Linked DNA regions of Polyangium spumosum. The protein of the gene in region 1 interacts with the protein of each later gene in a pairwise test. Links are inferred from orthologs where the notes say so. Each region holds a gene or a part of one and is shown on either strand. Other genes may lie near its edges.

The links.
Region 2: the proteins of gyrB (region 1) and gyrA interact in binary tests that used the Escherichia coli proteins (3 or more experiments, as listed by UniProt). The link is inferred for Polyangium spumosum from one-to-one orthologs.

Annotation. Positions count from the first base shown.
Region 1 is NZ_WJIE01000006.1:242,552-245,986, reverse strand. What follows is about bases 299-3,419. They hold gyrB (DNA topoisomerase (ATP-hydrolyzing) subunit B), read left to right. Parts: upstream 299-647; coding sequence 648-3,191; downstream 3,192-3,419. Other genes in these bases: GF068_RS44315 (hypothetical protein), read right to left, coding at 3,251-3,419; recF (DNA replication/repair protein RecF), read left to right, coding at 299-390. Outside these bases: more of recF, read left to right, coding at 1-298; more of GF068_RS44315, read right to left, coding at 3,420-3,435. UniProt on the Escherichia coli protein: DNA gyrase negatively supercoils closed circular double-stranded DNA in an ATP-dependent manner to maintain chromosomes in an underwound state.
Region 2 is NZ_WJIE01000001.1:546,677-550,153, forward strand. The notes cover bases 198-3,360. They hold gyrA (DNA gyrase subunit A), read left to right. Parts: upstream 198-559; coding sequence 560-3,160; downstream 3,161-3,360. Other genes in these bases: GF068_RS02345 (hypothetical protein), read left to right, coding at 198-371. Also shown: more of GF068_RS02345, read left to right, coding at 1-197; GF068_RS02355 (TIGR03013 family XrtA/PEP-CTERM system glycosyltransferase), read left to right, coding at 3,430-3,477. UniProt on the Escherichia coli protein: A type II topoisomerase that negatively supercoils closed circular double-stranded (ds) DNA in an ATP-dependent manner to maintain chromosomes in an underwound state.

The DNA.
Region 1 (3,435 bases):
CTCGCGCGGGGTCGCAAGCGGGATGCGTTTCGCGCGTCGGCGGGGTTTGGCCCGCATCGCGACGAGCTCGAGCTCTTGCTCGACGGGCACCCGGCGCGGGTCGTGGCTTCGCAGGGGCAACATCGCGCGCTCACGCTGGCGCTCAAGGCGGCCGAGACGGCGACGATCGCCAAGGAGCGGGGGATCGAGCCCTTGCTCTTGCTCGACGACGTCTCGAGCGAGCTCGACCCGGAGCGAACGGGCGCGCTCTTTTCATTCCTCGCGCTCCATCGTGGTCAGATTTTCCTGACGACCACGCGGCCCGAGCTCATCCGCGCCGAGGACATATCGGCCGAGGGGCGGCGTGACTTCCGGGTCTTTCGCGGCGAGCTCGACGAGGGCGCGGGCTGACCTCGCGGCGGCCACTCCGCGCCGCCGGAGCGAGCGCGCGAAACGGGCGTCGATCGGGCGTGATTTCCTCACGAAAAGGGCCCCGCCACGCTTGCCCAAGAGGCACAAAAAAGCTAGATTTCCGCGACTCCAAACGGCCCCCGCGCGCGTGACCCGAAGGCGTCCGCGCTCGGCCCGAGGACATCGACGATCTGCACGGACGTGCGGGTCGGAGCACCGATCGGCCAGACGCTCGGGAGCCGAAAGCACGAGTACCGATGACGACCGAACCGACGAGCATCCAGCAAACCGAATCCAAGCCGACTGCGGGCCAGGCTTACGACGCGAACAGCATCACGGCGCTCGAGGGCCTCGAGGCCGTGCGCAAGCGCCCGGGAATGTACATTGGAGACGTGCACGACGGCTCGGGTCTGCACCACCTCGTGTGGGAGGCCGTGGACAACGCGGTCGACGAGCATCTCGCGGGGCACTGCACCGAGATTCGGATCACGGTGCACTTCGACGGATCGGTCTCCGTGGAGGACAACGGCCGCGGCATTCCGGTCGGCATGCACGCGAGGGGCGTGTCCGCGGCTGAGGTCGTGATGACCGTCCTGCACGCGGGCGGCAAGTTCGACAACGCGAGTTACAAGGTCAGCGCGGGCCTGCACGGCGTCGGTGTTTCGGCGGTGAACGCCGTCTCCGAGTGGTTGAAGCTCGAGATCAAGCGCGAGGGCAAGGTCTGGTTCCAGGAGTACGAGCGTGGTGTCCCGCGCAAGCCGCTGAAGGCGCTCGGCGAGACGGACCGGACGGGGACGAAGGTATCGTTCAAGCCGGACGTGCAGATCTTCACGGTGACGGAGTTCAATTACAACATCCTCGCCAATCGCCTGCGCGAGCTCGCGTTCCTGAACGCGGGCCTGATCATCCACCTCGAGGATCAGCGCCCGAACGGCCGGAGCGAGACATTCCACTACAAGGGCGGCATCGCGGAGTTCGTCGCGCTCCTGAACCAGGCGCAGGAGGCGATTCACGACGACGTCATCGCGTTCGTGGTGGAGGGCCAGGCCGAGGCGGGGCAGAACGGCTCCTCGAAGCCGACGCCGCCGATCGCGGTCGAGGTCGCGATGCAGTGGAGCGGCTCGTATACCGAGCAGATCTATTGCTACACCAACAACGTCCACAACAAGGACGGCGGCACGCACCTCGCGGGCATGCGTTCGGCGCTGACGAAGACCGTGAATCAGTACGGCAAGGCGCAGAACCTGTTCAAGGAGCTCAAGCAGGAGCTCGCGGGCGAGGACATCCGCGAGGGTTTGACCTGCGTGCTCAGCGTGAAGCACCCGGATCCTTCGTTCGACTCGCAGACGAAGTCGAAGCTCGTGTCGAGCGAGGTGAAGGGCATCGTCGAGCGCGCGGTGACGGACAAGCTCGCGCAGTATTTCGAGGAGCACCCGCAGAGCGCGAAGAAGATCATCGAGAAGGCCGTGCTCGCAGCGCGGGCGCGGGAGGCTGCGCGCAAGGCGCGTGAGGTCATCCGCAAAGGCTCGCTCGACATCACCTCGCTCTCCGGCAAGCTCGCCGATTGCCAGTCGAAGGACCCGGAGAAGAGCGAGATTTACATCGTCGAGGGCGACAGCGCCGGCGGCAGCGCCAAGATGGGGCGCGACCGCCATTTCCAGGCGATCCTGCCGCTCCGGGGCAAGATCCTGAACGTCGAGCGCGCGCGGCTCGACCGCATGTTGAGCTCGGCCGAGGTCGGCACGATCATCACGGCGCTCGGCTGCGGCATCAGCGGCATCCGCACGACGAAGGGCGACGGCGAGGACAAGGACGACGACGGGCTCGAGCTCAACAAGCTCAAGTACCACAAGATCATCCTGATGACCGACGCCGACGTCGACGGCTCGCACATCCGCACGTTGCTGCTGACGTTCTTCTTCCGGCAGATGCGCGAGGTGATCGAGAAGGGCCACCTCTACATCGCGCAGCCGCCGCTCTTCAGCGTGCAAAAGGGCAAGAAGACCCCGATTTACCTGAAGGACCAGCGAGCGCTCGACGAGCACCTCGTCAACCACGCGGTCGACGAGCTCGTGCTCGCGTCGAAGGCGAGCCCCGAGCGCAAGCTGTTCGGCGAGCCTTTGCGGCACATCGCGCACGAGCTCAAGCGCTTCAAGGTCGCCCTCGGCAACCTCGACAAGCGCTGCGACGCGCGTATCGTGGCCGCCGCCATCCGGGCGACCCGCCTGTCGCAGGAGGACCTCCGGGACGCGGCGAAGGTGGAGGCGGCCCGGCAGACGCTCCAGACCTACCTGGAGCGGCGTTATCCCGATCTGATGCCGCTCAAGGTCACGTCCGCGTTCGACCCGGAGCACGGCGCGCACCGCATCACCGTGACCCCGCGCCCCGGCGCGTCGAGCCGGGTGAGCGTGCTCGATTGGACGCTCTGCGGGCAGCCCGAGTACACGGATGCGCTCGGAATCGAGCGCGCCGTGGAGGATTCGCTGGGCCCGGCGCCGTGGGTCGCGATCTCGAAGGGCGACGAGGCCGAAATCGAGACCAGCGAGGCGCTGATCGAATACCTCGAGCAGCGCGGCCGGCGCGGCATCACGATCAAGCGTTACAAGGGCCTCGGCGAGATGAACGCGGAGGAGCTCTGGGAGACGACGATGAACCCGGACGCCCGCACGCTGCTGCAGGTGAAGATCGACGACGAGGCCGAGGCCGCGCGTCTCTTCGCGATCCTGATGGGTGAGCAGGTCGACGAGCGCAGGCGCTTCATCGAGGTGAATGCGCTGAACGTGAAGAACCTCGATATCTGAGCCTCACGCCCAAGCCCCCTCTCCTGCCCGCGGGAGAGGGGGTTTTTCGTTTGGCGGGGCTACTTCTTCAGCATGTTGTTCGGGCCGCCCTTGGCGCGATCCTTCGGGACGGGCCGCTGCCAGGAGGTGCCCTCGACGTTCATCCAGGAGACCACCACCTCGACGGCGGCGTCGGCCTTGCCGGCGGCCTTGTCGAAGGGACCAACCGTGATGTCGGCCGCCTGGCCGGCGTCGAGCGCTTTCG
Region 2 (3,477 bases), on another replicon or contig:
CGGTCACCTGGGGCGCCTCGTGTACGGCCCTCGCCGTCAAGGGGCTCGTCGTGAGCGCGCTCTGCGACCCGCTCAGCGCGGACGGCGCGCTCGACCTCTCCCTCGCGGACGTGCTCGCGGCGGCGGGCACGTCGTGCGCGAAGGAGAACGTCGCGACGTACGACGCCGAGCTCGGCGCGCCGGGGGCTTTGCTCGCCGAGGGCGTCGGCTGCGCGCAACCTCTCCGCTTCGCGCCGGTCGCCCCGGGCAGCTACGCGGCCATCAAGCTCGTCGGGCGGGACGCCGCGGGCGTGGAGGTCGTCGCGGCCACCTGCTCGGCGGAGATCGCCCCTGGCGTGGTCAGCGTGGCCACCTGCGCGCTCGTGCCTTGAGCCTCGTCCTTCCCGGCCGAGACGGACGGGCCGGGCCGGGGCAACGACGGCCCCGACCGGGCGCGCAAAACCCTCGAACCTGATTGCAGGTTCACGGGTCGTGTACTACCTGAGAGCGTCCTCCGGTTGGCGCGGACGAGGCCTTATTTTCGGCCTCTCGCGCGCCGGGCCGAGGCCCGAGCGGCGGTATGGAAGATACCTCGAACATCCAGCAGAAGACCCCCGTCAGCATCCAGGACGAGCTCAGGAACAGCTACCTCGATTACGCGATGAGCGTGATCATCGGTCGCGCCATCCCCGACGTGCGCGACGGGCTCAAGCCGGTGCACCGGCGGATCCTCTACTCGATGCACGAGCAGAAGATCGGGCCCTCGGGTGCGCACAAGAAATGCGCGCGTGTCGTCGGTGACGTGCTCGGCAAGTACCACCCGCACGGCGACACGGCCGTGTACGACGCGCTCGTCCGCATGGCGCAGCCGTTCAGCCTCCGTTACCCGCTCATCGACGGCCAGGGTAACTTCGGCTCCGTCGACGGCGACTCGCCTGCGGCCATGCGGTACACCGAGAGCCGCCTCGCGCGCATCGCGACCGATCTGCTCACCGACATCGAAAAAGAGACCGTCGATTTCATCCCGAACTACGACGGCTTCGAGCTCGAGCCTGCGGTCCTTCCGGCCAAGTTCCCTCAGCTCCTCGTCAATGGCTCGGGCGGCATCGCCGTCGGCATGGCGACGAACATCCCGCCGCACAACCTCGGCGAGATCATCGACGCGACGGTCCTCCTCATCCGCAACCCCGACGCGGCCGTCGACGAACTGATGCAGCACGTCAAGGGGCCTGACTTCCCCACGGGTGGGCTCATCTATGGCAAGAGCGGCATCGACCAGGCCTACCGCACGGGCCGCGGCACCATCTGCATGCGTGGCCGCTGCATCGTCGAGAAGACCTTGAAGGGGGATCGCGAGCAGATCGTCATCACCGAGATCCCCTACCAGGTCAACAAGGCCAAGCTCGTCGCCAAGATCGCCGAGTGCATCAAGGAGAAGCGCATCGAGGGCATCTCCGAGGTTCGCGACGAGAGCGACCGCGAGGGCATGCGTGTCGTCGTCGAGCTCAAGAAGGACGTCTTCCCGCAGGTCGTTCAAAACCAGCTTTACCGGCTGACGGACCTGCAATCGACGTTTGGCATCATCAACCTCTCGATCGCCAACGGCCGGCCGGCTGTCCTGGGCCTCAAGGAGACGCTCGCGCACTTCGTCGAGCATCGCCGTGAGGTCGTCACGCGGCGCACCCGGTACGAGCTTCGCCAGGCCGAGGCGCAACGTGAGCTCGTCGAGGGCCTCGGCATGGCGACGACTGACGTCGACGTCATCGTCTCCACGATCCGCTCCTCGCAGGATCCCGAGGAGGCGCGTGATCGCCTGCAGAGGCTCGCGCTCCGCGGCCTCGGCGACTTCTTGCGCCGCGCGGGCCGCCCCGAGCCCGAGTGCGTCGAGGCGGATGGCCGCGGCGATTATTTCCTCTCCGAGCGCCAGGCCAAGGCGATCCTCGAGATGCGCCTCTCTCGGCTCACGGGCCTCGAGCGGGAGAAGCTCGCGCGCGAGTATGGGGCGCTCGTCGAGGAGATCACGCGCCTCACGGGCATCCTCGCGGACGAGGGTAAGCTCATGGACGTCATCGTGGGCGAGCTCGAGGACATCAAGAGCCGCTACAATGACGCTCGCCGCACCGAGATTGTCCCGACCGAGGCTGAGATCCAGGTCGAGGACCTCATCCAGGAGGAGGACATGGTCGTCACCATCTCCCACCTGGGTTACGTCAAGCGCACGCCGGTCACCACGTATCGGGCGCAGCGTCGTGGTGGCAAGGGCATGGTGGGCATGGAGGCGCGGGACGAGGACTGGGTGAGCCAGCTCTTCGTCGCCTCCACGCATAGCTACGTCTTCTTCTTCAGCGACAAGGGCAAGGTTTACGTCAAGAAGGTCTACGAGATCCCGAGCGCGGCGCGGAATGCGAAGGGCCGGGCGATCGTGAACTTCGTCGGGATGGAGCAGGGCGAGAAGATCGCCGCCATCACGCCGGTCCCGCGTATCGAGACGGGCTGGTTCGTCGTCACGCTCACGCGGCGTGGCCAGATCAAGAAGACGGCGCTCGAGGAGTACGAGAATTTCCGCGACAAGGGCATCATCGGCGTGCGTATCGAGGAGGACGATCAGCTCCTCTCTGCGGCGATCACCGATGGCTCGCGTGAGTTCCTCATTGCCACGCGCGAGGGCATGTCGATCCGTTTCCCCGAGGGTGAGGTCCGGGCCACGGGGCGGGCCACCATGGGCGTGAAGGGGGTCGAGCTCAACGAGGGTGATTTCGTCGTGGGCCTCTGCGTCACGGACGGCGGTCGTGATCGGGTCCTCGCTGTCTGCGAGCGTGGTTATGGCAAGCGCACGCCGCTCGACGAGTTCCGCCTCCAGAGTCGTGGTGGCAAGGGGGTCATCCTCATCGACGCGAGCGAGCGGAATGGCCCGGTCGTCGGCGTCGCCATGGTGTCGCCGGCGGATCAGATCATGCTCGTGACGGATCGTGGCCAGACCTTGCGCACCAAGGCCAGCGAGATTCGGGAGACGGGCCGCAATGCCCAGGGCGTGCGGCTCATGAACGTCGACGGGGACGAGCGAATCGTCGCGATCGAGGCGTTCGCCGAGGCCGAAGAGGGCACGGTCCCGCCTCCTCCCCTCGATCCGACCGACACGAATGGCGCGGGTCACGAGGGGACGAACGGCGTCGCCGAGTGACACCCCTGCCCCCCTGGCACCTCGCGTGACCGGGAGCTAACGTAACCACTGCCACACAGTAACGCTGACCTTCTCCTGTGCATCGACCGCATCGCGGTCGATGCGCGCTCGACGATGGGGCTGCGCTCGGCCGAGCCGAGCTACGCCCCAAACCCCCGGTCCAGGCCGTGCCTGGTCCGGGTCCAGGGGTGGACAACCCCTGGTCGGGGTCCAGGGGCGGACAGCCCCTGGTCTGGGGTCTCTCGCGTTACGCTGGGGGGGGGACGGACATGCTCGAGCTGTTCCGGTCGCGTCGCCGTGCCATTGTATGGTTCGTC